4 regions of the Micromonospora sp. NPDC049645 genome follow, and region 1 is predicted to be linked to each of the others. Evidence: riboswitches for the same ligand, from Rfam matches in the RefSeq annotation. Region 1 holds a riboswitch; each other region holds the start of a gene.
The links. A riboswitch is a leader RNA that binds a small molecule or an ion and turns the genes downstream of it on or off. The one in region 1 is predicted to bind cyclic di-AMP.

Region 1 (7,899 bases):
GCCGCGCAGCAGGTGACTGCTCGCGTCGACCTCGCGTCGGCCGTCCTCGTGCACCCGCAGGTGGTCCAGCATCAGCACGTCGGGCTGGTGCTGGCGCAGCCGGTCCAGCACCGCCGCGATCGTGCCCGGTGGCAACCAGTCGTCGCTGTCGACGAACCAGACGTACCGGCCGGTGGCCACGTCTAGCCCGGCGTTGCGGGCCAGCCCCAGACCCACGTTGCTGCTCAGGTGCACGACGCGGACGCCGTCGCGGCCCGCCGCGTACGAGCGGAGCATGTCGCCGCAGCCGTCCGGGGACGCGTCGTCGACGGCGATCAGCTCGACCGCGGCCGACTCGCCCGCCGGGACGTCGGCCCGAATCGACTCGAGGCACTGGTACAGGTACGCCTCGACGCCGTACACGGGCACGACGATGCTCAGCAGCGGTGCGTGCGTCGGCTCATTGACCACGTCCGCCACCTTCGACGACCCGGGTGGCCGGCCCCGAAACCTGACGTTGCCGCCGATGGTGGAGTCGCTGAACTCCCGCCCAGCGGAAGGTTAACGACCCGATAGGGTGCCTCGGTGCGGCCCTGCTGGGCCGTCGCGGGCGTCGCCGTCGCGCCGTCCGACGCCGCGCCGAGGAGGATACGACCGTGCTGGTGACCCTGCCGAACGTCGGGATCCCGGCATGACGAGCACCGCCGCGGTGTCCGCCGGGCCCGTGACCGCCCCGCCCCGGCTGCCCTCGCTGACCGGGCTGCGCTGGATCGCCGCCCTGCTGGTCTTCGGTTTCCACGCCGGGACGATGCGGATCATCGCGGAGCCGGACTACAAGGCGGTGGTCGACGCGCTGTTCACCCTCGGCCTCTCCGGGGTGCAGTTCTTCTTCATCCTCAGCGGTTTCGTGCTGGTCTGGTCGGCCCGCGTGGGGGACTCACGGCGTACCTTCTGGCGGCGACGGTTCGCCAAGATTTACCCGAACCACCTGGTGTTGTGGGCGGCCACGCTGGTGGTCGCCGCGTGGTTCGCGGATCCGGTGCTACCGGCGGCCGCGCTGGAGAACCTGGTGCTGTTGCAGGCCTGGGATCCCCGGCCGGGTTGGTTCTACAGCCTCAACACCGTCAGCTGGTCGCTCTCCTGCGAGTTCTTCTTCTACCTCTGCCTGCCGCTGGCGCTGCCGCTGCTGCGCCGGGCCCGGCCGAAGCTGCTCTGGGCGCTGGTCGTCGCTCTGCCGCTGCTGATCCTCGCGCTCTGGCCGGCCCAGGAGTTGGTGCCGGAGGTGAGTCGCTGGTGGTTCACCCAGATCTTCCCGCCGGTACGGTCACTGGAGTTCTGGTTGGGCGCGGTGGCGGCCGAGCTGATGCGCCGGGGCCTCTGGCGCGGTCCCGGTCTGGCCGTGGCGAGCGGGATCTTCCTGGTCACCTGGGTGGTGGCCGCGCAGTGGATCCGGGCCGAGCTGTGGACCACCCTGCTCGCGGTCGCGTACCTGCTGGTGATCGCCGCCGCCGCGGACGCGGACGTGCGGGGTCGGCGCTCACCGTGGCGGTCCCGGCCGCTGGTGTGGCTCGGTGAGGTCTCGTTCGCCTTCTACCTGGTGCACGTGTTGGTGATGACGAGCGTGCTGCGCTGGAGCGGGGACTGGGGGACCGGCTTCACCGGCTGGCGCGGCCCGGCCGTGGTGCTCGGCTTCCTGCTGGTGAACCTGGTCCTCGCCGGGCTGCTGCACCGCTTCGTGGAGACCCCGATGATGCGCCGCCTCGCGCCGCGCCGCCCGGCCCGCCCGGCGCCCGTTCCCCGGCAACGCACGGCTGGTTCGCAGGCCGCCGGCAACGACGACGCACGGGACGCCCAGGCCGGGGCCACCGGCCCCGCCGACGAGGTCGGCCAGGCTCGCGGTCGAGCAACCTACGTCGACTCGCGCTGACAGCGTCCACCCTGGTCAACGGGGTCGGCGCGGCGTGCTCCGACACGCCCGTGGTCGGTGCGCGCGGGTCGGTGCGACGGTAGCGTGGGGACGTGCTCCCGGTCGCGTTCACCTGTCCGCTGTGGTGGGTGGCGCGCTGGGCGACCCGGGTGCTGACCAGCCTCGCCGTCGTCGCGGCCCTGACGCTCGGCGCGGGCCCGGCAACGGCCGCGGCGCCCGCCCCGAGCGCGACCTCCACCCCGAGCGCGGTGCCTGCCTTCTTCGTTGCTGCCGGGCCGCTGGCGGCGTCCAGCCGGCACACCGGGGCGCAGGGCACCGCCCGGTCCGCCCCGGTGATCCCACCGGTCGCCGCCGAGCGGGCCGCCCCGGCACCATCGGTCGACGCGCCGGCGGCGCTCCCCGCCGACCAGGGCACCGTCGTGGCCGGCGTGTTGCCGGTCGGTGCGGTCGAGTCTGACCGGCTGCCCCTCGTCGACCCCGCGAGCAGTCAGGCACCCCGGGGTCCACCCGGGCGCTGAGCCACCGGGACGACCGTCCCGTCGCCGCGCCCTGTCGACCCACCCGCTCCGACCCCACCGACCCGTGGCCCGCCGTGGGCCCGCTGGCCGGTGCGGCCCATCGCACTGCTTTCCTTTCGAGGTGCCGACCATGGAGACCGTCGTCTTCTACCAGTTCGTTTCCGAGGTGCCGCAGGCCGCCGCCATCTGGTCCACCCTGATCCTGCTGACCCTGGGCCTGCTCACCGTGCTGGTGGCCCGTCCCGATCGGGACCGGCCCACGGACGACCCGCCCCCGAGTGCGCCCACCGCTCGGGAGGTGGCCGCGGCCGAGGCTGTCGACCTGCGCCGCTACGCCGAGGAAGTGGCCGTCGCCGCGGCCGGCGCGGCCACCACCGCCCGGCGGCGACGCGCCGCCTGGCTGACCGCTCAGGAGCGGATGGAACTGGCCTGGGCCGGCTACGACGAGGCGGACACCGCCGCGCGTCGGTTCGCGGGCGCGGGGGCGTTGCCCACCCCGCAGACCCCGCACACCCCTGCCGAGTACGCCGCCCGGGAGCGCTACCTGCACCGCGCCGCGATGGCCGCGTACTGGCGGGGCGACCTGACCATGGCGCAGCTCGGCGACGTGTTCGGCCACCGGCACGGCTGGGATCCCCGCCGACACCCGGTCGAGCAGGAGGTGCTGATCAGCCGGGTGATCCGGGATGCGCGGCTGGCCGACTACCAGGTGGCCGCGAGCCGTGAGCGGGCCGCCTGGCGCGACGCGGAGCTGGCCGCCGAGTCGGCTCGTATCCTCGCCGAGGAGGCGTACGCGGCGGCGGCCCGGCTGCGCCCGACTCCGGTGCCCGCCCGCCGGAAGGTGGCCGGCGCGTTGCGTCCCGCCGTCGTGGCACGGTGGCGCCCGGCCCGGGTGAGTTGAGCCCGATCCGTGATGTGAGGCCGGTCACGCCATTGCGAAATCGGACGTCCGGCGCGGGCGGCGTCATTGTTCCCGCGATTGCGGTCCCGTTCTCTGCGACCTGTCCGGTTGTCGCCCGCAGGCGTCACCGTAACCGGTTGTCCCATCGAGTCGCATCATCGGCAATACGCGCAGAAATTGTCGCGCCAATTGAGGTTTACGCAGGTGAACCTGGCTTGGCAGGGCGCACAGACACCAGTAGTGTCGTCCCGTCCGGTGCGGTAACCGATCGCAAGACGCGACGCCGCATCGACCCGCTTAATCGTGTTCAACGAACCGGGGACCCACCAGTAAGTCCGGGGTGAATCCGCGAGCCACGGCCCGCGGTAGGGCGATCTTCCCGCCCGAATCCGTCAGCTAACCCGGTAGGCGGCGTCGGAAGGAGTCCCATCCTCGTGCAGCACCTTTCCACCCCTCGGTTGTTCCTTCGCCTCCACGGCGTGGCGGTGCACCCGCTCATTCGTCGAGCGACGGTGAGCTGACCCCCCGGGTCATCGCCCTTCCCGCCCGGCCGCGCCGGGCGTTCCCCTGAGCGGTTCACCATCCGCGGACCACGGTCCGTGCGCTGGCGCCTGCCCGGATACCGGTCCGGCCCCGGTGTGCCGCTCTCCCCCCGATCCGTGGAGGACCCCGTGAAGCACACCCTGAAGCGTCAGCTCCGCCGCCTCGCCACCGAGCGCCCGTACCAGATCGTCGCCGCCTCCGCCGCGGCCCTCGCGATCGCCACCACCACCGGCGCCCTGCTCACCACAGCCGACGACGCCCCGGCCGGGCAGCGCACCGCGACCACGGTCGCCGAGATGCGCAGCGACGTCGCCGCCTCCCGCGGCGAGGTTCGGGACGCGTCCCCCTCGGCCAGCGCAGCGCCGACCACGGCCGCCCCGGCCACCACCGCCGCGTCGCCCGCCGCCAAGGCCAACCCGGACCTGACCCGCAAGCCGGAGCGACCGAAGCCGCCCGCGACCAAGGTGCTCGACTACGACTACGAGGCGCAGAACACCTACTACAACTGCGGACCGGCGGCCACCCGGAACGCGCTCAGCGCCGCCGGCATCGACCGCACCCAGGAGGAGCTCGGCGCCGAGCTGGGCACCACCGAGATGGGCACCAACTCGGCCGAGGACACCACCCGGGTGCTCAACGCCGAGGTGAAGGGTTCCCCGTACCAGACCCGGATGTTCCCCAGCGCGCCCAGCCCGGCGCAGATGGACCGGCTCCAGGCCGACGTCGTGGAGGCCATCACCGACGGCCGGGGCGTCGTGGCCAACGTCGTCGGGGACGCCACCGACACCGACGGCGGCTGGCACTCGTACGGCGGCGGGCACTACATCGCCGTCGTGGGCTACAAGGACAACGGTCGTACCGTGCGGATCGCCGACTCGGCGAACCCGGCCGACCCGTCGTACTGGATCACCACCATCGACCTGGCCAACTGGATCACCAGCCGGGGCTACTCCGCCTGACCCGGGCACGCTGACCGCCGCGGGCGCCGTCTCCCACGAGGAGCCGGCGCCCGCGGCGTCTTCGTCGACGAGTCAGGGCACCCACTCCACAGTGGATCTTCAAGTCCCGGGGCGGCGCGCAGGACGACTCTCGTACCCGGCCGTGAACCATGGGAGACTGCGGCCGTGGTGGAGAAATCGGGTGGTCACGGCGGCCGTAGGCCGGTCCTGTTGCTGCTGCACGGCATGGGGGCGACCGGTGACGTGTGGCTGCCCTGGGCGCCGCACCTCGAGCAGCACTGGCCCGGACGATGGCTGGCACCGGACCTCGCCGGCCACGGCTGGGCGCCACCGCTGCCGTCGTACTCGTTCGCGGGCCTCGCCGAGCGGATCGCGCAGGCCCTCGCCCCCGACGACCGGATCGTCGTGCTCGGGCACTCGCTGGGTGGGGTGGTGGGTCTGGCGCTGGCCGCCCGCGACGCCGGAACCCCGGTCGACGCCGTGGTCGGGCTGGGCATCAAGGCGCTCTGGTCGCCCGCGGAGCTGACCCGGGCCGCCGAGGTCGCCGCCCGCCCGGTGAGCTGGTTCGCCAGCCGCACCGAGGCGGCTCGTCGCTACCTGCGCGTGTCCGGCCTGGCCGGGCTGGTCCCACCCGATCACCCCGTGGTGGATGCCGGGCTGCGCCAGGTCGACGGCCGCTGGCGGCTCGCCATGGACCCGACCGCCTTCGCGGTCGGCGAGCCCGACCTGGCGGCGCTGCTGGCGGCGACCGACGTGCCGGTGGTGCTGGCGCGCGGGGAGAACGACCCGATGGTCACCGACGAGCAGCTCAAGGAGTACGGCGTGCCGGTCGCCACGCTGCCCGGTCTCGGGCACAACGCGCACGTGGAGGACCCGGCGGCGGTGCTGGAGCTGCTCGACCCGTACCGCTGAATGGTTACGCCGGCGCGGACGCGGTCAGGGTCCGCGCGGGCGTCAACTCCCGACGGGCGGCGGTCAGGAACGCCTCCGCGTACGAGTCGGCCGGGAAGTCGCCCAGGTAGCGGCGGCGGGTGGCCCAGCGCGCCTCGGCCAGCGGGTCGGTGTCCAGTAGCGCGGTCAGCACCTCGTCCACGTTGGACATGTCCCGGCGCAGCACGTAACCCGACCCGGCCAGCGGGAAACGCCGCACGAACCGGTCGCCCTCGTCGCCCATGTCGGTGACCGCGTACGGCTTGCCGGAGTAGAGGAAGTCGGAGATCACTCCGGACACGTCGGAGACCAGCGCGTCGGCGGAGTTGACGCACTCGGTCAGGCTCAGCTCCCGAGCCGCCGCGCCCACCACGTGCTGACGGCCGGTGCGGGCCCGGTCGGCGACGAGCAGTTCGGTCAGGCGGCCCAGTTGGCGGGCCGACGCCGGGTTCTGCGCGGTGTACGGGTGGGCCCGCAGGATCACCGTCGCGCCGCGCTCCAGCAGCCGGCGCAGCAACCCCTCGGCCACCGGCAACGAGCAGTAGTCGGCGTCGGCGTGGTGCCCGGTCCAGGTCGGGGTGTACAGCACCGTGGGGTGTGCCAACCCCCGCGCCGGCTCCGGGCGTACCTCGATCGACTCGACCTGGGGGCGACCCACCACCACGAACTTGTCCGCCGGGATCTGCACCCCGGCGCGGGCGTACCTGTCGATCGCCGCCTGCCCGGCCACGAAGATCCGGTCGAAGATCCCCGACACCGGGTTGGCGCTCGGCGCCTTGTCGCTGTCGCCGTGGTGCAGCTGGATGTGGGTGAGCTGGGTGAACCGGACGCAGTGGCTGTTCTTCGCCCCGTGGTTGACGTAGAACGCCACCCGTAGGCTCGGCACCAACGCCTCGTCCATCGCCCGCAGGGTGGGGCAGTAGATGACCGGCGCGTCGGTGGCCGCCGCGATCGGCGCCAGGAACTCCGGCTCCCGCACCAGCACCAGAAACGGCCGGCCGATCCGTTCCAGATACGGCAGCCACATGGTGACCTGGTATTCCGATCCGGGAGGCGCGGAGAAGTAGAGCAGGAACTCCGGCTGGTGCCGGCGCAGGGCAGCGCCCACCGGCCCGCCACCGGCCCCCGGCCGGAACCGCCGCCGGGCCAGGTCCAGTGCGACCACACCGGCGCCCGCCCCGACCAGCAGGCTGGCGGCCAGCGCCACACCGGCCGGCAGGGCGAGCGCGGCGGCGAGCGCCAGGGCGGCGAGCAGCCCGAGCAGGGCCGTGCCGAGCCGGCCGGCGACCAGCGCCGTCCAGGCGCGTACCGGCAGGTTGGCCGCCCGGATCTCCAGGTTGCCGGCGGTGCGCAGCGGCCCCACCAGCAGCACCAGCCCCAGCAGGACCAGCCCGGTGGCGACCAGCGCGAGGTCGAGCCCGTCGTCGAGCCGCCGGGAGTAACCGACCAGGATCGCGGCGGCGATCAGCGTCGTCTCCGCCACCAGGTCGGCGCCGGGCCGGATCCGCTGTTCGGCGGCTGCGGCGGCCACCGCGGCGACGGCCAGCGCCAGCCCCCAACCGGTGGCGCCGCTGAGCGCCAGCACGACAAAGGCCAGCACGGCCAACCCGGTGCTCAGGCACCGAGCGGCCAGCTTTCGGACCAGGTCGCCGCGCATGTCGCTCCGTTCGTGGTTCCGCAGCCGTCGGCGTCAGTTCGGGGACGCGGCGCCGGCCGGCGCCTCGACCCGACCCGGCCCGGACTGGGCCGGCACGCTCGGCGTGGGCCCGTCACCGGGCGCCCGGCGTACGTCGATCACCTGACCGGTCAGGTCGGAGATCAGCACGTCCAGCGACGACTGGGCGACGGCCTCCGCGGCGAGCAGGGTGTGCTCCGGCTCCTCGCCGAAGGCCCGCGTCCGCATCGGGGTGGCGGTGCGCTCCGGGTTGATGCAGTTGACGCGCACGCCGACGTCGGCCCACTCGTCGGCGAGCGCCTGAGTGAGGTTGACCAGTGCGGCCTTGGTGGCCGAGTAGAGCGCGTAGCGGGCCCGACCCCGGGTGTACGAGCTGGAGGTGTAGAGCAGCAGCTGGCCCTTGGTCTGCTGCAGGTACGGCAGGGCCTGGCGGGCGATGGTCACCGGGCCGACGAAGTTGACCTGGA
Region 2 (7,899 bases), on a different contig from region 1:
GACGGCCGGACCGGGCCGGGTGCGCCCATCGCCGGGCGTCCCGTCCGGGTGCACGTGCAGGTACGCCAGATCGCCCCGGCGCAGCGCCACCAGGTGCCCGTACGCGCCCAGGTAGGGCTCCAGGTCGGTGACCGGCTGCCCGTCCCGGCTCACCGTCAGGGTCAGCGGTGACGTACGGCCGGGCTGCGGCACCCCGGTCAGCGTGACCGTGTAGCCGTCGACGGTGGCGCTGGTCGCCGGGGCCGGCAACGGCCGTTCGGTCAGCTCGCCGGGGACGCTCACGTCCACGCCGAGGGTCAGCGGCTCACCCCCGGTCGGGATGAAGTCGGCGAACGCCCGCCACTGCCCGGGACCGGTCAGTGGGGTGTCGACCCGCCAGGTGCCGTCCGGGGCCAGGTCGGGGTGCACGTGACGGAAGCCGGAGAGGTCCCGTCGGGCGACGATCAGGTGCATCGTCTTGTCGTGCGCCACGTCGTACCGGGTCACCGGGCGGCCGTCCGGGCCGGCGATCCGGAAGGCGAACTCGCCGGCCGGGGCGTCGACCGGTTCGAGGGTGTAGCCGCGCTCGGAGACGAGCAGGCCGCCGGGGATCCGGTCGGCCGTCGCGCCCCGCTCGTCAGCCGCCGGGGCGGCGACCTCGTCGTGCCGGCTCTCGGCGGCCGGGGCGGGGTCGACGACCCGGCCGACCCCGTAGGCCGCGCCGAAGACCGCCGTCAGGCCGACGGCGAAGCCGGCCAGTCTCGTCACCGTGCGCATGTCGGCCCTCCGATCACGCGTCGACGAGGTCGTAACCGGCCTCGTCGACGGCGGCCCGGACAACCGCGGTGTCCAGCGGCTGGTCGCTGCTGACGGTGACCCGGCCGGCGGCGAGGTCGACCTGGACGTCGCGCACGCCCTCGATGGCGCCGACCTCGGCGCTCACCGCGCTGACGCAGTGCCCACAGGTCATGCCCTGCACCTGGTACGTCGTGTTGACCATCGGAACGTCTCCTTCTCGGTACCGGTACCCGGTGGGGGTATCCCGACCGGATAGGACCGTACCATACCCCCTGGGGGTACGCTATCCTGGTCGGCATGACCGCACCCACCCCGATCCGCGGATACACCGCCAGCAAGGACCAGCTGCTCGCGCGGCTTCGCCGCGTCGAGGGGCAGGTCCGCGGCATCGAGAAGATGGTCGACGACGACCGCTACTGCATCGACGTGCTCACCCAGATCTCCGCGATCCAGGCCGCTTTGGACAAGGTGGCGCTGGGGCTGCTCGACGGGCACGCCCGGCACTGCATGCACGAGGGGGCCGCCGAGGGTCGGGCCGACGAGATGGCCACCGAGATGATGGCGGCGGTCGGCCGGCTCATGAAGCGGGGCTGACGGCCTCAGTCCCGCGTCGGGTCGAGACGGACCCGGCGCAGCAACTGCGCGTTGAGCGCCACCACGATGGTGGACGCCGACATCAGCACCGCGGCCACCGCCGGGCTCAACGCCACACCAGCCCAGGCCAGCACCCCGGCGGCCAGCGGCAGCGCCACCACGTTGTAGCCCGCCGCCCAGGCCAGGTTCTGCCGCATCTTGCGGTACGACGCCCGGGACAGTCGGACCACGGCCGCCACCCCGCGTGGATCCGAGGACGCCAGCACCACCCCGGCGGACTCGATCGCCACGTCGGTGCCCGCGCCGATCGCGATGCCCACGTCCGCGCGCGCCAGCGCCGGCGCGTCGTTCACCCCGTCGCCGACCATCGCCACGACCAGCCCTCGCCGCTGGAGGTCGGCCACCCGATCGTCCTTCTCCGCCGGCAGCACCTCGGCGAAGACCTCGTCCACCCCGGGTCGGAAGCCGAGCTCGGCGGCCACCGCCTCGGCCACCGGCCGCGCGTCACCGGTGATCATGGCTATCGTCCGGACGCCCTCGGCACGCAACTCGTCGACGGCGCGCCGAGCCTCCGGACGCACCTCGTCGGTCAACGCGAACGCACCGAGCACGGCCTCCGGCAGCCGCACCAGATACAGCACCGCGGCACCCCGCGCCGACCATCGCCCGGTCGCCGCCTGCACCTCCGACGGAGGCGAGAGGCCCAGTTCGCGCAGCAACGCCGGCCCGCCCACCGCGTACTCCGTACCGTCGATGGTCGCCCGCACGCCGCGGCCCGGCAGCGACCGGAACCCGGCGGCCCCGGCCGGACCGGCGGGCCCGGCCGCCGCCACGATGGCCCGAGCCAGCGGATGTTCGCTGTCCGACTCGACGCCCGCCGCGATCCGCAGCACCTCGTCCCGGCCGACGCCAGGCGCCGTCACCAGGTCGGTCAGCCCGTGCTCGCCCCGGGTCAGCGTGCCGGTCTTGTCGAAGAGCACCGCGCCGACGGTCCGCATCCGCTCCAACGCCGACCGGTCCTTCACCAGGATCCCGGACCGCGCGGCGAGGGCGGTGGAGAGCGCGACGACCAGCGGAATGGCGAGGCCCAGCGCGTGCGGGCAGGCGATCACCAGGACGGTGACCGCACGGACCACCGCCTCATCCGGCTGACCGAGCGCGGTCCAGACCAGCACGGTCAGCACGGCGGTGCCGGTGGCCAGGTAGAACAGCGCGGCGGCGAACCGGTCGGCCAGCAGTTGGGCCCGCCCACCGGAACCCTGGGCCTGCGCGACCATCCGCTGGATGCCGGCCAGGGCGGTCTGCTCACCCACCGCCTCGACCCGCACCCGGATCGCCGAGTCGGTGGCGACGGTACCGGCCACCACCCGATCGCCGGTCGACCGGGCGACCGGTCGCGACTCGCCGGTGATCATCGATTCGTCCAGCTCGGCGCCCCCGTCGAGGACCCGCCCGTCCGCCGGCACCCGACCACCCGGCCGGACCAGCACCACGTCGCCGAGCCGCAGGTCGGTCAGCGGCACCGCCTCGACCCGCCCGTCCGCCGCCACCCGTTCGGCCTCGTCGGGCAGCAGCGCGGCCAACGCCGCCAGCGCCCCCCGGGCCTGCCCGATGGCCTTCATCTCCTGCCAGTGTCCGAGCAGCATGATGGTGACCAGCGCGGCCAACTCCCACCAGAAGTCCAGGTCGAAGGCGCCCACACTGGTGGCCAGCGACGCCGTGTACGCGACGGTGATCGCCATCGCGACCAGCAGCATCATTCCGGGCGCCCGGTCCCGCACCTCCCGGACCGCACCGACCAGGAACGGCCAACCACCCCACCAGAACACCACCGAGCCGAGTACCGGGCCCACCCAGGTTCGGCCGGGGAGGTCCCCGCCCAGACCCAGCCGATCCGACACGAGGTGGCTCGTCAGCACCACCGGAACGGTCAGCACCAGGCAGACCCAGAACCGACGGCGGAACATCGCCGGGTCGTGCCCGGCGTGCTTGTCATGCCCGGCGTGCGTGTCATGCCCGGCGTGCTTGTCATGCCCGGCGTGCTTGTCATGCCTGTCGGGTGGCATTGGCCCGGCGGGCGGGGGGTGGTCGGAGTCGGGCGCCTGCATGGCTCCAACATGCCGGCCCGGAGACCGCCACGCGGGCGGTTCGGCCACTCAACACTCCGTCACGACCTGCAACCCCCGGGCGGGCTGGCTAGCATCTCCCACGATGGCCCTCCGCATGCCGCTGCACAGTCGGGCACCGGCGCCGCCACGACGTGGCGGCGCCTGCCGCAGATCGGGCCGGGCACTGACCGTACGTGATCAACCGGTCGGCGGGCAGCGATCCGCGCCGCCATCCGCCGCATATCCACCGCGACGGTGAACCGCCCGGCCCGTTGATCCGTACCTCGCACCGGACCGTTGGGAGTCTCACCTTGGCCGCCGACCACACTCACACCGCTCCGTCCGCCCCACCGCGGGTGCGACGGATCCTCGTCGTGACGGTGGTGCCTCTCTTCGTCGCCACCGTGCTCGCGGCGGTGCTGCTCTGGCCGCGCGACGGTGCACCGCAGACCGACGGCGGCGCGGACGTTCCGCGCTATCCCGGCACGGTGACCCGGGTGGTGACCGAACCGTGCCCACCGGCGCCGTCGGTCCCCGAGGGCACACCGAGGGTCGGTGGCGGGCGGTGCGGCACGGTCGACGTCCGGGTGGACGACGGGCCGACCGCCGGCCAGCAGGTACGGACGCCGGTGCCCGACGGACCCGGCGCACCTCGGGTCGAGGTGGGCGACGAGGTCATCCTGGTCGAGCTGACCGATCCGACCGATCCGAGCGTCAGCAACTGGAACATCGCGGAGCACCAACGCGGCACCGAGATGATGTGGCTGGCGGTGGTCTTCGCGGCCGCGATCGTCGCGTTCGGCAGGTGGCGGGGACTGGCCGCGCTGGCCGGGCTGGCCGCCAGCTTCGCCATCCTGCTCACCTTCGTGCTGCCGGGCATCGGCGCCGGCCGGTCGCCGTTGCTGGTGGCGGTGGTCGGCGCGGCGCTGATCATGTTCGTGGTCCTCTATCTGACGCACGGGGTCAGCGCACAGACCTCGGTCGCGGTGCTCGGCACCCTGGGCAGCCTGGTGCTGACCGGCGTGCTCGCCACCATCGCCACGGCCGCGACCCACCTCACCGGCTTCGGCAGCGAGGAGGCGACCACCCTGTCGATGTTCCAGGGCGACGTGGACCTGCACGGTCTGCTGCTCGCCGGCATCATCATCGGATCCCTCGGGGTGCTCGACGACGTGACGGTCACCCAGGCGGCCACCGTCACCGAGCTGGCGAACGCCAACCCCGGGCTGACCCGGTTGCAGCTGTACCGTGCGGCCACCCGGGTCGGCCGCGCGCACATCGCCTCCACCGTCAACACCATCGTCCTGGCGTACGCGGGCGCGTCGCTCCCCCTGCTGCTCCTGCTCACCGCCGACGCCCGGCCGATCGGGCAGATCCTCACCAGTGAGTTCCTCGCCCAGGAGATCGTCCGCAGCGCGGTCGCCACCCTCGGTCTGATCGCCGCGGTGCCGCTGACCACCGGGCTGGCCGCGGTGGTCACCGCCGCCGGACGCGCCGGTGCGACACCGTCCGCCGACGCTGCCACGTCCCGGCCCCAGCCGGACCGCGCGGAGGCCCTGGCCGCCCTCAGCTCACCGCGTACGGGTGGCTCCGACGAGCCGATCCGGACGCGGACCGCACCCCCATCCGAGGTCACCGATCGGTGGCCGGAGTCGAACAGGAGCACGGATACGGCATGGTGACACTCCTCAGCGTGACCAGATCGGGCATCCACCCTGAGAACCACGTCACTGGTCACGCAACGCTATGGCGAAATGACGCTTTTGGTCGGCATCCAGGCGTAGCTCACCCGGTCGACTCTCGGGTAACCTCGCTGCCGGTCACCGATGAAGGCGCGAAGCGGCGCCTGCGGTGCCGCCGCCCAATCGCCAGCCGGCGAGCCGGGGACCCAGGTACGTGGGGTGAATCCGCGTCAGCGGTAGGGGCCGCTTCCGCCCCGAACCCGTCAGCTAACCCGGTCGGCGGTCGACGGAAGGGAACATTGTGACGGCACCCCTACGCCGCTGGTTGACACCCGTGGTGGCCGTGATCGCCGCACTGACCGTGCTCGCCGGGCCGCACCCGGCGCACGCCGCCCCGACGAACCCCACGCCGTCCGGGCACGAGGAGGACGGCGAGCCCAAGCTGCTCAACGACGTCATCGAGCAGGCCAACCGCGACTACTCCGCCGCAAAGTCCAAGTTGGACAAATCCAAGAAGCGGCAGGGTGAGCTGGCGGCCGAGGTCGACCGGGCCAACGCCGACCTGGCAGCGCTGGCCCCGCAGGTCGGGCAGATCGCCGCCCAGGCGTACCGGACCGGCCGGATCGGCGCGATCGCGATGCTGCTGGAGAGCGACGCCCCCGACTCGTTCGTCCAGCGCGCCGCGGTGCTCGACGAGATGAACATGGTCAACGAGAAGAAGCTCTCCGAGGTCAACGTGGTGAAGGCCCGCGCCGAGCAGGCCAAGCTGGCCCTCGACACGGAGGTTCGGGAGCAGCAGAAGCAGACCGCCCTGATGGCCAAGCGGAAGAGCGAGGCCGACAAGGCGCTCTCCCTGGTCGGTGGGAAGGGCTTCACCGGCGGCCTGGTGGACGCCACCTCCCCGGTCGCGAGGATCGGCCCGGGTCGCACGGCCGACGGGGACTGGAAGCCCCAGTCGTGCAGCGAGGACGACCCCACCACCTCCGGCTGCGTCACCCCTCGCACGCTGCACGCGTACAAGGAGGTCAAGCGGGCCGGCTTCAACCGGTTCGTGGGTTGCTACCGTTCCGGCGGGCCGTGGGAGCACCCGAAGGGCCGCGCCTGCGACTGGTCGCTACAGAAGAGCGGCTTCTCCCCGTGGCACAACGAGGACACCCGGACGTACGGCAACAACGTGGCCGCGTTCCTCATCCGTAACGCCGACCGGCTCGGCATCTACTACGTGATCTGGAACCGGCAGATCTGGTTCCCCGCCACCGGCTGGAGTTCGTACAGCGGGCCGTCGAACCACACCGACCACGTGCACATGTCGCTGCTCTGACCCGCACGATTCAAGTCGAGGGCCGTTCCGCGTCACGCGGAGCGGCCCTCGTCGTGTCAGACGGCGGCGGGCGCGGCCGGGTCCGTCGCTTCGGTCGGGCCGTCGAGCGTCGCGAAGCTCGCCGGCACGGCGGCCACCGGGCGCACCGCGCCGGCGGCGAGCCGGTACGACACACCCACCACCGCGCACCGCCCCCGCTCCACCTCCTCGGCGAGCACCGGGGATTGGCCGAGCAACGTCTCGACGGTCTGTGCGATGTGGACGTCGACGATCCCGTCGATGTCGTGCACGCCCTCGGCCTCGGCCCGGCGCAGGCTGGGCAGCACGGCGTCGACCACCGCACCCAGATGACCGCTCGGTGCGGTACCGGTCGCGGCGGCCTCGCGGGCGGCCTGCACGGCGCCGCACGAGTCGTGGCCGAGCACCACCACCAGCGGGGTGCCGAGCACGGTCACCGCGTACTCCACGCTGCCGAGCACCTCCGGGCCGGTGGTGTGCCCGGCCGTGCGGACCACGAACAGGTCACCGAGCCCGCGATCAAAGATGATCTCGGCGGCCAGGCGGGAGTCGGAGCAGCCGACGATCACCGCGAACGGGTGCTGCCCGTCGGCCACGGCGGCCCGGTGCCCGGCGTCCTGGTTGGGGTGGCGCGGGGCACCACCGACGAAGCGCTGGTTGCCGGCGAGCAGTTCGGCGTACGCCTGGGTCGGCTCGCGGAGCGCGGACGCCCGGTCGGCGGTCCGCTGCGAACCCGGCTGAGGGCCGGACTTTCCGGTAGCACTCATCCCGCACCTCGTCTCGACGCGTCTCGCCTGGTCAACCGGCTCTTCCACCGGCCCGGCGGCGGGCGCTGGCTCGTGCTCCACCGTCACACGCACGCTAAGATGCGTCAAGGGATGCGTGATTTAGATTTCATACGTTGACGCGGGTAGCCCCCTGGGCGACCTGCCGGGGGCAGGGCGGACGAGACTCTCGCGAGGGCGGGCAGGCATTCGGAGAGGCGGCCACACCATGGCGAGCACGGTGACGGGCGACACCGGCGGCGGGCGGAACTGGACGTTCCTCACCAATCACGGGCACGTGCTGCTGGCCATCGCCCGCGACCCGACCGCCCGGCTACGCGATGTCGCCGCCGAGGTCGGCGTGACCGAACGGGCCGCGCAGGCGATCGTCGCCGACCTGGAGGCGGGCGGCTACCTGCACCGCACCCGGGTCGGGCGGCGCAACGAGTACACCCTCAACCCGGCCGGCCGGTTCCGGCATCCCGCCGAGGCCGACCGACAGGTCGGTGACCTGCTCGCGCTGTTCGCCGACACTTCCACCGCGAAGGCACGCCCCCGGGCCTGACCCCTCGTCACCGGGGGCCGCTGCCCGACGGCACACGGCGGTAACCTTTGCGGGTGCGCGAATGCCCGCC
Region 3 (7,899 bases), on a different contig from region 1:
GCGCGTGCCTCGCTGCGCTCGATCGGCGGGTTCCGCGCCTCCATCGGCACCCAGCACCGACTGGACACCCTGGCCGCGTTGGCCCACCTGCCGGCCGCCGCACTGGTCGGCGACCGGGACCGGCTGACCCCACCGCCGTGCGCCGAGTCGATCGCGGCGGCCCTGCCGGCCACCGAGCTGACCGTCTGCCCGGGTGCCGGGCACATGTTGATGATGGAGCGCCCGGAGGAGGTCAACGCCGCGCTCACCGGCGTACTGCGGCGGGTGCTCGCCGAATCACCGCCGGCGCAGCGGGGCGCCGCCCCGGCCGGGACGAGTGCCTGAGCACGTTCCCGCACCTCGGGCGCGGCGGGTCGGGCCCGGGGCCGTACCCTTCTGCGGTTGGCCCGCGCGGTTCCCGCCGCCTGCCGGCGACCCTCGAAGGAGCGTGCGTTGACCGACCAGACCGGCCTGGAGCAGGAGATCGCCGTCGAGCAACGACACCTCGACCGGGTGTACGCCCGACTGGCCGAACTGCGACGGTCGGCCGTCCGCGCCGAGCGTGACGGCTACCGGATGGCCCGGGTGGGCACCTTCGGTGCGCTGGTCGAGCGTGACGCGATGGTCTTCCACGCGGCGCAACGACGGCACACCCTGGACGCCGAGCACGAGGGGCTGGTCTTCGGGCGGCTCGATCTGCGCGACCGTCAGGTGCTGCACGTGGGCCGGCTCGGGATCCGCGACGAGGACGCCAGCACGCTGGTCGTCGACTGGCGCGCGCCGGCCGCCGCCGCCTTCTACCAGGCCACCCCGGCGCAGCCGCTGGACGTGGTGCGGCGCCGCACGATCCAGTCCCGCGCCGAGCGGGTCACCCGGATCGAGGACGACCTGCTGGACCCGGCCGCCGCCCCGGAGGGGATGACGGTCGTCGGCGACGGCGCGTTGCTGGCCACCCTGTCCAAGGCCACCGGCCGGGGCATGCGGGACATCGTGGCGACCATCCAACGGGAGCAGGACGAGGCGATCCGCTCGCCCGGCTCCGGGGTGACGATCGTCGCGGGCGGGCCCGGCACCGGCAAGACCGCGGTCGCCCTGCACCGGGCCGCCTTCCTGCTCTACTCCGACCGCAGCCGCTACGCGGGCGGCGGCATCCTGGTGGTCGGCCCGTCGGCGGTCTTCGTGGAGTACATCGGTTCGGTGCTGCCGTCGCTCGGCGAGGACACCGCGACCCTGCACTCGCTGGGCACGCTCTTTCCGGGGATGACCGCCACCCGCACCGACCCGCCGGAGGTGGCGGCGGTGAAGGGCTCGCTGCGGATGCGTCGGGTGCTGGAGCGGGCGGCCCGCGACGCGGTGCCGGGCGGTCCGGGTGAGCTGCGGCTGCTCTACCGGGGCACGTTGCTGCGGCTGGATCGGGCCGCGCTGGACCGCATCCGCGACCGCGCGCTGCACCGCGGCGCGCGGCGCAACGAGGTCCGGCGGGCCGGTTTCGACGGGGTGTTCGCCGCGCTGTGGGCGCAGGCCCGCGAGGTGGCCCCCGGTCGACTGCCGGAGCAGCCGGCCTTCGAGGCGGAGATCGCCGAGCGGTCGGAGTTCCGGGAGTTCCTCAAGGCGTGGTGGCCTCGGCTGCACCCCCGGCACGTGCTCGGCTGGTTGGCCCAGCCGGACCGGCTGCGCCGGTACGCCGGAGGAATCCTCTCCTCGGCGGAGATCCGGCTGCTCAACGCCGCGTACCGCAACCTGGACTCGGCCGGGCTGACCATCGCCGACGTGGCGCTGCTCGACGAGTTGGACGCGCTGCTCGGTAAGCCCGTGCAGCCGGCCCGCGCGCGACGCGACCCGTTCCAGCTCGCGGGCGGCGTCCGTGAGCTGAGCACCCTCGGCGACCGCCAGCGGGCCGCCCGCGCGGCGGCCCGGGAGCGCCCGGAGGACTACCGGGAGTACGCGCACGTGGTGGTGGACGAGGCGCAGGACGTCTCGCCGATGCAGTGGCGGATGATCGGTCGACGTGGTCGGCTGGCCTCCTGGACCGTGGTGGGCGACCCCGCGCAGACCGCGTGGACCGGCGACCCGGAGGAGCTGACCCGGGCCCGCGACCACGCGCTGGGCCGGCGCAAGCGCCACGATTTCACGCTCACCACCAACTACCGCAACTCGGCGGAGATCTTCGCGGTGGCGGCGGCGGAGATCCGGCGGCTCTACCCCGACCTGCCGCTGCCGACCGCCGTCCGCTCCACCGGGGTCGAGCCGGTCGAGCTGGTGGTGCCCCCGACCGGGTTGGAGACCGCGACCGTGGAGGCGGCCGCCGGGCTGCTGGCCGAGGTGGAGGGCACGGTCGGGGTGATCACGCCGGTCCCCCGCCGCGACGAGGTCGCCGGCTGGCTCGGCGCGCTCGGCGCGCCGAGGTTGCAGGTGGTGACCAGCCTGGAGGCCAAGGGCATGGAGTACGACGGTGTGGTGCTGGTCGCCCCGAGCGAGATCCGGGCGGATCCGGGTGCCGGGGTACGCACGCTGTACGTGGCGCTCTCCCGGGCCACCCAGCGACTCACCACCATCGACCCGACCGGCTGATGTCTGCGAGCTGCCGCCGACCAGCGGCGTCGGCCCGTACACTTGCACACATAGCGATGTGAGCATACATTTGACCGGGTCCCGACCAGCGGCGGAAGGTGGTTCTCGTGGGCGCAGGTCATGACCACCACCATGGGTCCGTCGCCAATGCCGCACAGCAGCACAAGGGTCGACTCTGGGCGGCGTTCGGGCTGCTCGCCACCCTCATGGTGGTCGAGGCGGTGGTCGCCCTGCACACCGGCTCGCTGGCCCTGCTCTCCGACGCCGGGCACATGTTCACCGACGTGCTCGGCATCGGGATGGCGCTCGCCGCGATCACGGCGACCCGGCGGGCCACCGGCGACCCGCAGCGCACCTTCGGGCTCTACCGACTCGAGGTGCTCGCCGCGCTTGCCAACGCCGTCCTGCTCTCCGGCGTCGCGATCTACGTGGTGATCGAGGCGATCCGCCGTTTCGGCGACCCGCACCAGGTCATCGCCGGCCCGGTGCTCGTGGTGGCCGTGCTCGGCCTGCTCGCGAACATCGCCGCCTTCGCCCTGCTGCGCGCCGGGGCCCGGGAGAGCATCAACCTCCAGGGCGCCTACCTGGAGGTGCTCGGCGACCTGCTCGGCTCACTCGGCGTCATCGGCGCGGCGCTGCTCATCGCCGTCACCGACTGGTGGTGGGCCGACCCCCTGGTCGCGGTCGCCATCGGTGTGTTCATCCTGCCGCGCACCTGGCGGCTGGCCCGCGCCGCCCTCCGCATCCTGGTGCAGGCCGCCCCGGAGCACCTCCAGGTGACCGCCGTGCACGACCGGCTGGCCGCGGTGCCCGGTGTTGTCGAGGTGCACGACCTGCACGTCTGGACGCTCACCTCGGGCATGGAGGTGGCCTCCGCCCACCTGACCATGGCGCCCGGCGCGGAGGTCGGCGCGGTGCTCACCGCGGCGCGTACGGCCCTGCACGACGACTTCCGCATCGAGCACGCGACGTTGCAGATCGAGCCCGGTGCCGCCTCCGGGGCCTGCGGCTCGATCGAGTGGTGACGGCGCGGTAGTTTTCCGTGGTGCCGCACGCACCGTCCGTCACATTGGCTGCAGCCACCCCAGTGGCACCGGTAGGCTCGGTCCCGGCCACCACCAGGCGGCGCCCTCCCGGCGCCGGTGGCGGCCGCCGCCTAATCGTTCGAATGGGCGAACCGGGGAACCACGTTCCTGGGGTGCATCCGCGTCAGCGGTAGGGATCTTCCGTCCCGAACCCGTCAGCTAACCCGGTCGGCGGCTGACGGAAGGACATGCGCAGTGGCACCAGCACGACCACCCGCCGCCCGACTGGCGGCCCTGATCGTCGCGATGTTCACCCTCGGCGTCGCGCTCCCGGCAGGCACCGCCTCCGCCGCTCCCCCGACCGGCCTGCGGGCCGCCGCACCCGACTCCGACGAAGAGGGCGGCACCCCGTCGTTGCGCGCCCAACTCGAGGCGGCCAGCAAGGGCTACCTGGACGCGAAACGCGCCCTGGACACCTCCGTACAACGGCAGCAGCAGCTCACCACCCGACTCAAGGCCATTGAGGTCGAGCTCGACCAGCGCAACGGCAAGGTCGGCGAGATCGCCGAAGTGGCGTACCGCACCGGTCGACTCGGCACGATGTCGGCGCTGCTCAACAGCAACACCCCGGAAGGCTTCATGGACCGGGCCGCCGCGCTGGACGCGGTCGCCGCCAACGAGGACCGGGTGCTGCGCGACCTCCTGAGCAGCAAGGACCAGGCCAACCGCACCCGGGTCGCCCTGAACGGCGAGATCAACGAACAGCGCAAGCAGGTGGCGGTGATGGCCAAGCGCAAGGAGCAGGCCGAACGGGCCCTGACCGTGGCCACCGCGCCCAAGCCGCAGACCGCCGCCGACACCGGCTCCAACCGGGGCACCTCCAGCGCCAACGCCACGGCGGCGCCGCGTAACTCCGACGGCTCCTGGCCGTCGGAGTCGTGCAGCGTCGACGACCCCACACCGGCCAGCGGCTGCATCACCCCGCGCACCCTGCACGCGCTCAACCAGGCCAAGGCCGCCGGCTTCACCCGGTACGTCTCCTGCCACCGCCCCAGCGGCTCCGGTGAACACCCGAAGGGCCGGGCCTGCGACTTCGCCGCACAGAAGGGCGGCTTCGGCGGCGTCGCCACCGGCGGTGACAAGACGTACGGCAACAACCTGGCCGCGTACTTCATCCGCAACGCGGACCGGCTGGCCGTGCTCTACGTGATCTGGTTCAAGCAGATCTGGCTGCCCAGCAGCGGGTGGAAGTCGTACAGCGGGGCCAACGGCACCCCGTCCACCGACCACACCAACCACGTGCACCTGTCGGTCTACTAGAACCGCCGTCGCCGCTGTCGGGGTGTCCGCGCGACGGGACACCCCGACGGCAGCGATGTCGTCTCGATCATGCGCAGTCGACCCGGCTACGTCGCCGGACGTACCCCGGATGTCGTCGGCGGTCGGACGACCCGGCCGGGGTCGGCGGGCAGCATCGCGGTATGCCTCGGATACGACCCACCGCCCGCAAGGCGCTGCTCACCCTGCACCTGGTCACCTCGCTCGGCTGGCTCGGCACCGACCTGGTGCTGCTCACCCTCGGCATCGCCGTGCAGCGCGGAGCCGACCCGGCGGTGGTCTACCCGGTCACCGCGCTGGTCGGCACGGTGCTGTTCGCGCCGCTGAGCGTCCTGGTCTGGCTGATCGGTGTGGCCAGCTCGCTGCTCACCCCGTGGGGCCTGCTGCGCCACCGCTGGGTGCTGGTCAAGCTCGTCCTCACCACGGTGATGGTCGGGCTGGTGCTGTTCCTGCTCACCCCGAACCTGCGCCACGCCGCGGCGATGGGTGCCGCCCTGCCCGTTCGGGACCGCGCCGATCTGGTGATCGCGCCGGCGGTGTCGACCAGCCTGATGATCGTCGCGACGGTGCTGTCGACCTACAAGCCGTGGGGCCGACGCCCCACCACCCGCCCCACCACCCGCCCCTCCCGCCCCACCGCGACAGCTCCCTGATGCCCAGGACACGCCCCACTGCCCCGCGATCTTGCACTTACTGTCCCGGCATAACGGGCTATCCCCCTGATACCGACAACCGAAACTGCAAGATCGGCGGAGTGGGGTGGGTCAGCCCGGGGGTTGGGGGTTGTCGAGGGCCGCGCCGAGCCGGGTGGCGAGTGCGAGGTGGGCGGCCCGGGCCTGGCGGAACGCGTACCGGAACAGCGGGCTCGGCGCGGTCAGGGTGATCTCGACGTCGATGCGAACCAGCCCGTCCGGCTCGGCCCGCAGTCGGGTGTGGTTGCGCACCGTGGTGGCTGGCCACTGGCGAGCCACCATGACGATCTCGTCGGCCTCGCTGACCAGCACGTCCGCGCAATAGGTAGTCCGGAAGCGCAGCGGGCCGGCGGCCAGCCGATCGTTGATCGTGTAGCTGGCCTGAGCGCCGGCCCGGGGCGGCACCCGACGAACCCGGACGATCAGTGGGTGCAGCTCGCCCTGTCGGGTCAGGTCGCTGAGCAGCGCTGCCGCGTCGGTGGGTGCGCACCGGGCCTGGACGGTGTAGCTGAAGGTATCGCTGCTGAGCACACCGTCTCCCGCCGTCGCTGGTCGCACGATCGTCCCGTACCGGTGTCTGGCTGGCAACGCCCGACGGCCCGCGACATCGCGACGGGCCGGGCCGATAGGAGACCCTGCCACCGCCTGTCCGATTAGGGTCGATTGGGAGCAATTCACCCAACGGTGGCGGAGGCGGACAGCATGAGCGGCGACGATCGGTGAGCGGGCACGTGATGGTCTTCGCGCCCACTCCACAGCTGACGGTGACCGTCGATCAGCCGAACGACCAACCTGAGCTGCACCTGCACCCTGGCGGGCAGGGCGTCTGGCAGGCCCGGATGGTGCTGTCCCTCGGGGTCGACGTGGTGCTCTGCGCCGCCCTCGGCGGTGAGATCGGCCAGGTGCTGGAGCCGCTGCTGGTCAGCGAGGGGGTGGATCTCAAGGTGGTGGTCCGCGACTCCGGCAGCGGCGGGTACGTGCACGATCGCCGGGAGGGCTCCCGGCAGGAGATCGTCGACGTGCCTGGGCAACCGCTGAGCCGGCATGAGATCGACGAGCTGTACAACCTCGCCCTCGGCGAGGGACTGCGGGCCCCGGTGAGCATCCTCAGTGGGCCGAACGAGCCGTGGCTCGTCCCGGCCGACCTGTACCGCCGCTTCGCCGCCGACCTCGGCGCGAACGGCGGCCGGGTGGTGGTCGACCTCTCCGGCGACCACCTCGGTTCGGTGCTGGAGAGCGGGGTGTTCTTCCTCAAGGTGAGTCACGAGGAGTTGATTCGCGACGGCCGCGCCCGCAGCGACGACAGCCTGGAGCTGACCCGGGCCATGTACGAGCTGCACGAGTGTGGCGCCGAGACGGTGGTGGTGAGCCGCGCCGACCAGCCGGCGTTGGCGCTCATCGACGGGGAGTTGTTCGAGGTCGAGATGCCCCGGCTGGAGGCCGCCGACCCGCGCGGCGCGGGCGACTCGATGACCGCCGGGGTGGCCGCCGTCGTGGCCAGGGGCGGAGACATCCGAACCGCCATCCGCACCGGCGCCGCCGCTGGTGCGCTGAACGTGACCCGGCACGGCCTGGGCACCGGACGACTGGACTCGATCACCGGGCTGGTCGACCGGGTCCGGTTGGTCCCGGCGGACACCCGACAACAGGAGCGGACCACCCCGGACGAGTTGGCCGACCGGGTGGTCGAGCGATGACCCTCCGGGTGCTGATCACCAACGACGACGGGATCGCCGCACCGGGCATCCAGGCGCTGGCCTCGGCTGCCGCGCGGCGGGGCCTGGACGTGGTGGTCGCCGCGCCGATGGAGGAGGCTAGCGGCACCAGCGCCGCGATGAGTGCCGTGGAGCGCGACGGGCGAGTCGTGGTGAACGACCACCCGCTGCCGGACCTGGCCGGCGTGCCGGCGTACGCGGTCGCCGGTTCCCCCGGCTTCATCACGCTGATCGCCCTGCACGGGGCGTTCGGCCCGCCGCCGTCGGTGGTGCTCTCCGGTGTCAACCGGGGTGCCAACGCCGGCCGGGCGGTGCTGCACTCCGGGACGGTGGGCGCCGCGTTCACCGCCGCCACGAACGGCTGCCGGGCGATGGCGGTCTCACTCGACGTGCTCTCGGCCGGCGAGGCCACGGCCGCGAGCGGTGGCGCGGCGGTGGATGCCGCCGCCCGGGTACGCGACGCCGAGCGGCACTGGGGCACCGCGGCGCGGGTCGCCCTGGACCTGCTCCCCCGGCTGACCTCCGCGCCGCCAGAGAGCGTGCTCAACGTGAACGCCCCGGACCTGCCACACGGGCAGC
Region 4 (5,825 bases), on a different contig from region 1:
AGTGATGGTTACTGCGCCCGCCTTGATTACCGCCCCGAGCTTCCCTAATGTGGGGCACCGACCGCTGTGGGTCGTCTGCCTCGGCCCTTCCCTCACGCGAGGCGCCCGGCGGTCGGTTGCAAAGGAGTCGGTGCCGGTGGCAACCATGCCCCCTCATCGTCACGACCTGAATGCTTCTGCTCGGCGCATTGGCCTGCGCCGCGCCGCCCATCGTGTGCTGGTCCTGGTCGCCGCGGCGGCGGTCGGTGCCGGTCTGTTGGCCGCGCCGGCACATGCCGAGCCGACGGTCGACGAGATCGAGGCGCAGATCGACAAGAAGTGGGAGCAGTTGGAGCCCACCATCGAGCAGTACAACAAGGTCCGGGCGCAGCTGAAGGTCAACCGGCAGAAGTCGGCGGACCTGCAAAAGAAGATCGAGCCGCTGGCGTTGCAGAGTGAGCTGGCGCTCAACCGGGTCGGCGATCTCGCCTCCCGCTACTACATCTCGGGCCCGTCGCACGACATCGGCGCGCTGCTGGTCAGCGCCAAGCCGGACACGCTCACCGAGCAGCTCACCATCCTCGACCGACTTGCCGCCCAGGAGCGCAAGGAGGTCGAGGGAGTGCTGGCCGTGCGGGCCAAGTACGACGGCGAGAAGCAGAAGCTCGACACGCTGATCGTCACCCAGACCCGGCAGCAGAACGAGCTGGCGGCGAAGAAGAAGCAGATCGACACCGAGATCAAGCAGCTCGAGGCGTCGATGCCGAAGACCACGGTGGTGACCGCGGCCTGCCCGACCATCAACGGAGTGGTCAGCGCGGCGGCCCGTACCGCGATCCGGACCGCCTGTGGCAAGGTCGGCAAGCCGTACGTCTGGGGCGCCACCGGGCCGAACTCGTTCGACTGCTCGGGGCTGACCCAGTTCGCCTACAAGGCGGCCGGGATCTACCTCACCCACCACACGGGTGACCAGTGGAACGAGGGCAAGGCCGTCTCGCGAGCCGACGCCCGCCCCGGTGACCTGGTGTTCTTTTTCAGCGGCCTGAGTCACGTCGGGCTGTATCTGGGTAACAACCAGATGGTGCACGCGCCACGTGCCGGTAAACCGGTGCAGGTCTCCAGCATCAACACCATGCCCATCGCCGGTTTCCGCAGACCCGGCTGATCCACCTCGCGCGACACGACGGCCCCCGGTCACCGACCGGGGGCCGTCGTGGTTCGTCAGCGCGGCGCGCCCACCGGGGAGGGCAGCAGCTGCACGTCGGCGAGGTCGACGTACATGATCCGGTGGCCGAACTGGATCTGCGCGTAGCGGTTCTTGCCGCGGATCACCGTCCAGTCACCGGGCGAGGAGCCGTCGAACGTGCTGGCCCGGTAGTACTCCCCGGCCAGCACCGCGCCGACGGCGTACCGCTGCCCGGCGGCGAGGGTGTACTGCAGCGGCGAGATCGTCTGGTAGGGCACCCCCTCCGGGTACGCCGCCTGCTCCGGGTACGCCCGTCCGTACACGGGGACGGTGGCCCGTCCGGGCTTCGGCGTGGCCACGACGCCGACGGTCCAACTGGCGGTCGGCGCGGACGCCGGGTTGTGGAACCAGGCCCGCTGCCCGAGGTACCAGATCGCCGTCCAGTCGCCCTGCCGCCCCGCGAGCGCGTACGTCTGCCCGGCGGAAGCCCGGGCCCCGTGGTCCGACACGGCCATCGTGTTCGGGGTGCCGTCCGGCCGCAGCGCGACGTCGTTGACCAGCGGCGCGTCCGCGGACGGTGCGCTGCGCAGCACCACCGCCGAGGAGCCGCGCGGCGCGCACGGCACACCGGCGGTGACGCAGCCGGTGAACGCCGGCTGGTTGGTGGCGTAGTCCGGGTCGATCCGGACCAGCCCGGTGGCCGGGGTGCCGGTGTCCAGTCGGGGTGCGTGCAGCAGGTCGAAATAGTGCGTCCAGTCCCAGTACGGGCCCGGATCCCAGTGCATTCCCCGCACGGTCGAGGCGATCGTGCCGGGCACGTTGTCGTGGCCGATGATGTGCTGGCGGTCCAGCGGGATGCCCAGCCGCAGCGCCAGGTGCCGGACCAGCTTCGCCGAGGTCCGGTACATCGCCTCGGTGTACCAGGTGCCCTGTGCCGCGAAGCCCTCGTGTTCCAGACCGATCGACTTGGCGTTGACGTACCAGTTGCCGGCGTGCCAGCCGACGTCCTTCGTCTTCACGTGCTGGGCGATGTGCCCGTCGACCGAGCGCAGCGAGTAGTGCCAGCTCACGTAGGTCGGATCCTGGACGAGTTGCAGGGTCGTCGCCCAACTCGCCTCGGTGTCGTGGATGACGATGTATTCGATCTTCTGGCGTGCGGGCCGGTCGGAGAGGTCGTGGTTGCCGTAGTCCCCGTCGCCGAACGCCTCGTAGGGCGCCGGAATCCACTCGCAGGAGATGGTGCGCGGGCATTCCACCCCGTCCGGGCGGGCCAGGCGGCGCAGGCCCAGCCGGTCCAACCAGGAACGCTCGGGCCGCACCGCACGGGCCGGCAGGGTGATCCGTTGGCCGTCGTCGGTCACCCGGGACTCGCCCGCGCCGATGGTGGTGAAGACCTCGTCGGCGAAGGCCGCCGCGGCGTCGGCGCTGTCCGCGCCGGAGTAGCGGGCCACCGCGCCGTACCAGGCCGCCGGGTCGGTGTCGGCGCCGACCGGCGCGCCCAACTCCCGCTGGTACGCGCTCAGCAGCGCGGCACCGCCCCGGATGTTGACGCCCGCGTCGGTGCGCAACGCCTCGGGGGCCGCGCCGGTCAGCGAGGCGGCGGCGTCCATCGTCTGCAACGCGGCGGTGGAGGGCGCGGGAGTCTCGACCGGTCGGGGCGCGGGCGCCCGGGCGGGACGGGAGTCGTCACCGCGTGGGTCCTCGGCCTCGCCGTCGTGGTGGCCGCGCCCGGGTAGGGCGGCCACGTGCCGGGCGTCGGTCAGGTGCATCGGGCCGTAGCCGCCGCTGGTGCTCGGTGTGCCGGCGTTGCTGTCCCAGCGCGACTCCAGATAGGAGACGCCGAGCAGCACGGCGGGTGGTACGCCGTACTCGGTGGCCGCTGCGGCATACTGCTGTTGACGGTCGGTGGTGGGTGCGGCGGCGGCCGGGCCGACGGAGAGTGGCACCGTGGTCGCGGCGGCGACCACGGTGGCGGCGAGCAGTACGCGCCAGCCGGTCGACAGGGTTGGATGGTGCATCGAACCCCCTAGATTCTCGCGGAGTGAGGTCAGGTCACCATCGCGCCGCGCGGGAGTCCACGTCAATACCTTTCTATCTATCGAAGCGTGTGGAAAGATTTCTTCACACACGGTCGGTGACCTCACCCGATCGGTACGGAGTGTCACGGCCGCATGGGTTGCGGATCGGTAACAAGCGTCTCTACTCTGGTCATTCGTCGGCCCGACAGCAGCTCCGCCCAGCCCGGGCGGTAACGGACCGACACCGCCGAGTCGTTTCCGAGCGAACCGGGGACCCAGGTCCCTCGGGGTGAATCCGCAGCCACTTGCGGTAGGGCGCCGACTTCCCGCCCGAACCCGTCAGCTAACCCGGTAGGCGGTCAGGAAGAAGGAGTACGGAACCCCGGTGGCACTCCATGCCCCGCGGCCGTCGTCCGAGCGGTCGGCACCAGCCGGCCCGTCGTCGATCGTGCCGCGCCCACGCTGGTCCCGCTTCACCACCGCTCTCGCCGCGCTGGCCGGCGTCGCCGTCGTCCTGACCGGCAGCGCCACGGCGGCCCACGCCGACCCGTCCGTCGCGGAGATCGAGCGCCAGATCGACGCCGACTGGAACAAGCTCGAACCGATCATCGAACGGCACAACGCCACCCGCGCCGACCTGGCCGTGAAGCGCAAGCAGGCCGACGCGCTGGCCGCCCGGATCACTCCGCTGGAGCGCCAGGTCGACGCCGCGATGGACAAGGTCAGCGCCCTGGCCGTCCGCGCCTACAAGGGCGAGAACGTCTCGACCGTCAACGCGGTGCTCGGCAGCCGGTCGCCCAGCGAGGTGGTCGGCCAGCTGGAGATGCTCGACCGGTTCGCGCACAACCAGCAGAAGGACGTACGCGAGGTCGCCGACCTGCGCGACCAACTGGCCGCGCAGAAGGCACCGCTGGACGAGATGGTGGCCCAGCTGACCCGCACCGAAGCGCAGTTGGCGGCGAAGAAGAAGCAGATCAACGAAGAGATCGACCGCCTGCAGAAGCTGCGCCTCAAGGTGTACGGCAACGGCGGAGGCGGTCCGCTGCGCCCGGCGCCCTGCCCGGGTAGCTACCCCGGCGGCGCCGCGGGCACCGCGGTCAAGTTCGCCTGCGCGCAGATCGGCAAGCCCTACGTCTGGGGAGCCGAGGGCCCCAACTCGTACGACTGCTCCGGGCTGATGCTGGCCGCCTGGGCGAAGGCCGGCGTGTCGCTGCCGCACAACGCCGCCGCGCAGAGCCGGGTCACGAAGAACGTCAGCAGGAGCGACCTGCGCCCCGGCGACCTGGTCTTCTACTACAGCGACATCCACCACGTCGGCATGTACGTCGGCGGCGGCTGGGTGGTGCACGCCTCCCAGGCCGGTCAGCCGGTCAAGATGAAGAAGGTCGACGACGGCCCGATCCACAGCTACGGCCGCCCAGGCTGATCCCCGAGTGACCGGAGGGCCCGCCGCGATCATCGCGGCGGGCCCTCGTCGTCTGTCTGCCGTGCCTCAGCGGGTGCGGCCCTCGCCCCTGAGCGGGGGTGCGGCCCTCGGCCTCAGCGGGTGGGCCAGGTGCGCCAGTGCTGCCAGGCGCGGCTGGGCGTCGGCCCCCGCTGCCCCTGGTAGCGCGAGCCGTAGACCACCGAGCCGTACGGGTGCTCGGCCGGCGACGACAACCGGAAGATGCAGAGCTGACCGATCTTCATCCCCGGCCACAGGGTGATCGGCAGGTTCGCCACGTTCGAGAGTTCCAGCGTCACGTGACCGGAGAATCCCGGGTCGATGAAACCGGCGGTGGAGTGCGTGAGCAGCCCGAGCCGGCCCAGGGAACTCTTGCCCTCCAGCCGGCCGGCGAGCTGGTCACCCAGCGAGATGACCTCCAGCGTCGAGGCGAGCACGAACTCCCCCGGGTGCAGCACGAACGGCTCGCCATCGGGCACCTCGACCGCCGAGGTCAGGTCGTCCTGTTGCATGGCGGGGTCGATGTGGGTGTAGAGGTGGTTGTTGAAGACCCGGAACAGCCGGTCGAGTCGGACGTCGATGCTGGACGGTTGGACCAGGGTGGGCTCGAACGGTTCCAGGCCCAGCGTGCCGGCCTTGATCTCGGAGACCAGGTCGCGGTCGGAGAGCAGCATCGGACCACCATAGCCGCGTTGCGGAAACTGGCCGGATTCGGTGCCGGTGACCAGCGCGTCGAGGTCGCTGCTCGTACATTTGTTCGATAGAATGCCCACATGGCTTCCTGGTCCGAATTCGCCGCCGACGAGCCCCGACTCGCCGACGGGATTCGCGTTCTCCTCCAGCAGTACGGGCCGGGCTTCGGCTACCTGGCCACGGTCCGTGCCGACGGCGGGCCCCGCGTCCATCCGGTCTCTCCGGTCATCACCGACGAGGGGCTGTTCTGCTTCATCATCGACTCCCCCAAGCGCCGCGACCTCGAACGTGACGGCCGTTACGCGCTGCACTCGTTCCCACCGGAGGAGAGCGACGACGAGGCGTACGTGGCGGGACGCGCCCGCCCGGTGACCGATCCGGTCCGGGTGGCGCAGCTGGCGCAGACCGCCCGCGCCGAGCCGCAGGTCGACTGGCGGCTGTTCGAGTTCACCGTCGACGTGGCGATGCTCACCCGCCGCGAGCAGCACACCGCCGGCATTCCGGG

Region 2: another riboswitch for cyclic di-AMP. It lies ahead of AB0J33_RS03400 (hypothetical protein); the one in region 1 lies ahead of AB0J33_RS13520 (C39 family peptidase).
Region 3: another riboswitch for cyclic di-AMP. It lies ahead of AB0J33_RS23290 (hypothetical protein); the one in region 1 lies ahead of AB0J33_RS13520 (C39 family peptidase).
Region 4: another riboswitch for cyclic di-AMP. It lies ahead of AB0J33_RS01215 (NlpC/P60 family protein); the one in region 1 lies ahead of AB0J33_RS13520 (C39 family peptidase).

The regions. Positions count from the first base shown of each region.
Region 1 covers NZ_JBFAOI010000004.1:435,508-443,406, forward strand. The annotation lists gene AB0J33_RS13500 (glycosyltransferase) at 1-450, opposite strand, end outside; gene AB0J33_RS13505 (acyltransferase) at 671-1,906, shown strand; gene AB0J33_RS13510 (hypothetical protein) at 1,999-2,424, shown strand; gene AB0J33_RS13515 (hypothetical protein) at 2,555-3,325, shown strand; cyclic di-AMP (ydaO/yuaA leader) riboswitch at 3,610-3,751, shown strand; gene AB0J33_RS13520 (C39 family peptidase) at 3,985-4,827, shown strand; gene AB0J33_RS13525 (alpha/beta fold hydrolase) at 4,993-5,739, shown strand; gene AB0J33_RS13530 (CDP-glycerol glycerophosphotransferase family protein) at 5,744-7,414, opposite strand; gene AB0J33_RS13535 (bifunctional cytidylyltransferase/SDR family oxidoreductase) at 7,448-7,899, opposite strand, start outside.
Region 2 covers NZ_JBFAOI010000001.1:711,330-719,228, reverse strand. The annotation lists gene AB0J33_RS03425 (hypothetical protein) at 1-756, opposite strand, end outside; gene AB0J33_RS03420 (copper ion binding protein) at 770-979, opposite strand; gene AB0J33_RS03415 (metal-sensitive transcriptional regulator) at 1,075-1,371, shown strand; gene AB0J33_RS03410 (copper-translocating P-type ATPase) at 1,377-3,338, opposite strand; gene AB0J33_RS03405 (YibE/F family protein) at 3,791-5,161, shown strand; cyclic di-AMP (ydaO/yuaA leader) riboswitch at 5,328-5,458, shown strand; gene AB0J33_RS03400 (hypothetical protein) at 5,463-6,482, shown strand; gene AB0J33_RS03395 (carbonic anhydrase) at 6,539-7,267, opposite strand; gene AB0J33_RS03390 (MarR family winged helix-turn-helix transcriptional regulator) at 7,494-7,829, shown strand.
Region 3 covers NZ_JBFAOI010000011.1:101,699-109,597, forward strand. The annotation lists gene AB0J33_RS23275 (alpha/beta hydrolase) at 1-324, shown strand, start outside; gene AB0J33_RS23280 (AAA family ATPase) at 433-2,550, shown strand; gene AB0J33_RS23285 (cation diffusion facilitator family transporter) at 2,658-3,575, shown strand; cyclic di-AMP (ydaO/yuaA leader) riboswitch at 3,694-3,825, shown strand; gene AB0J33_RS23290 (hypothetical protein) at 3,882-4,895, shown strand; gene AB0J33_RS23295 (hypothetical protein) at 5,057-5,566, shown strand; gene AB0J33_RS23300 (SRPBCC family protein) at 5,678-6,136, opposite strand; gene AB0J33_RS23305 (PfkB family carbohydrate kinase) at 6,325-7,302, shown strand; gene AB0J33_RS23310 (5'/3'-nucleotidase SurE) at 7,299-7,899, shown strand, end outside.
Region 4 covers NZ_JBFAOI010000001.1:251,037-256,861, forward strand. The annotation lists gene AB0J33_RS01205 (NlpC/P60 family protein) at 131-1,144, shown strand; gene AB0J33_RS01210 (N-acetylmuramoyl-L-alanine amidase) at 1,201-3,183, opposite strand; cyclic di-AMP (ydaO/yuaA leader) riboswitch at 3,419-3,555, shown strand; gene AB0J33_RS01215 (NlpC/P60 family protein) at 3,569-4,609, shown strand; gene dcd (dCTP deaminase) at 4,723-5,301, opposite strand; gene AB0J33_RS01225 (pyridoxamine 5'-phosphate oxidase family protein) at 5,401-5,825, shown strand, end outside.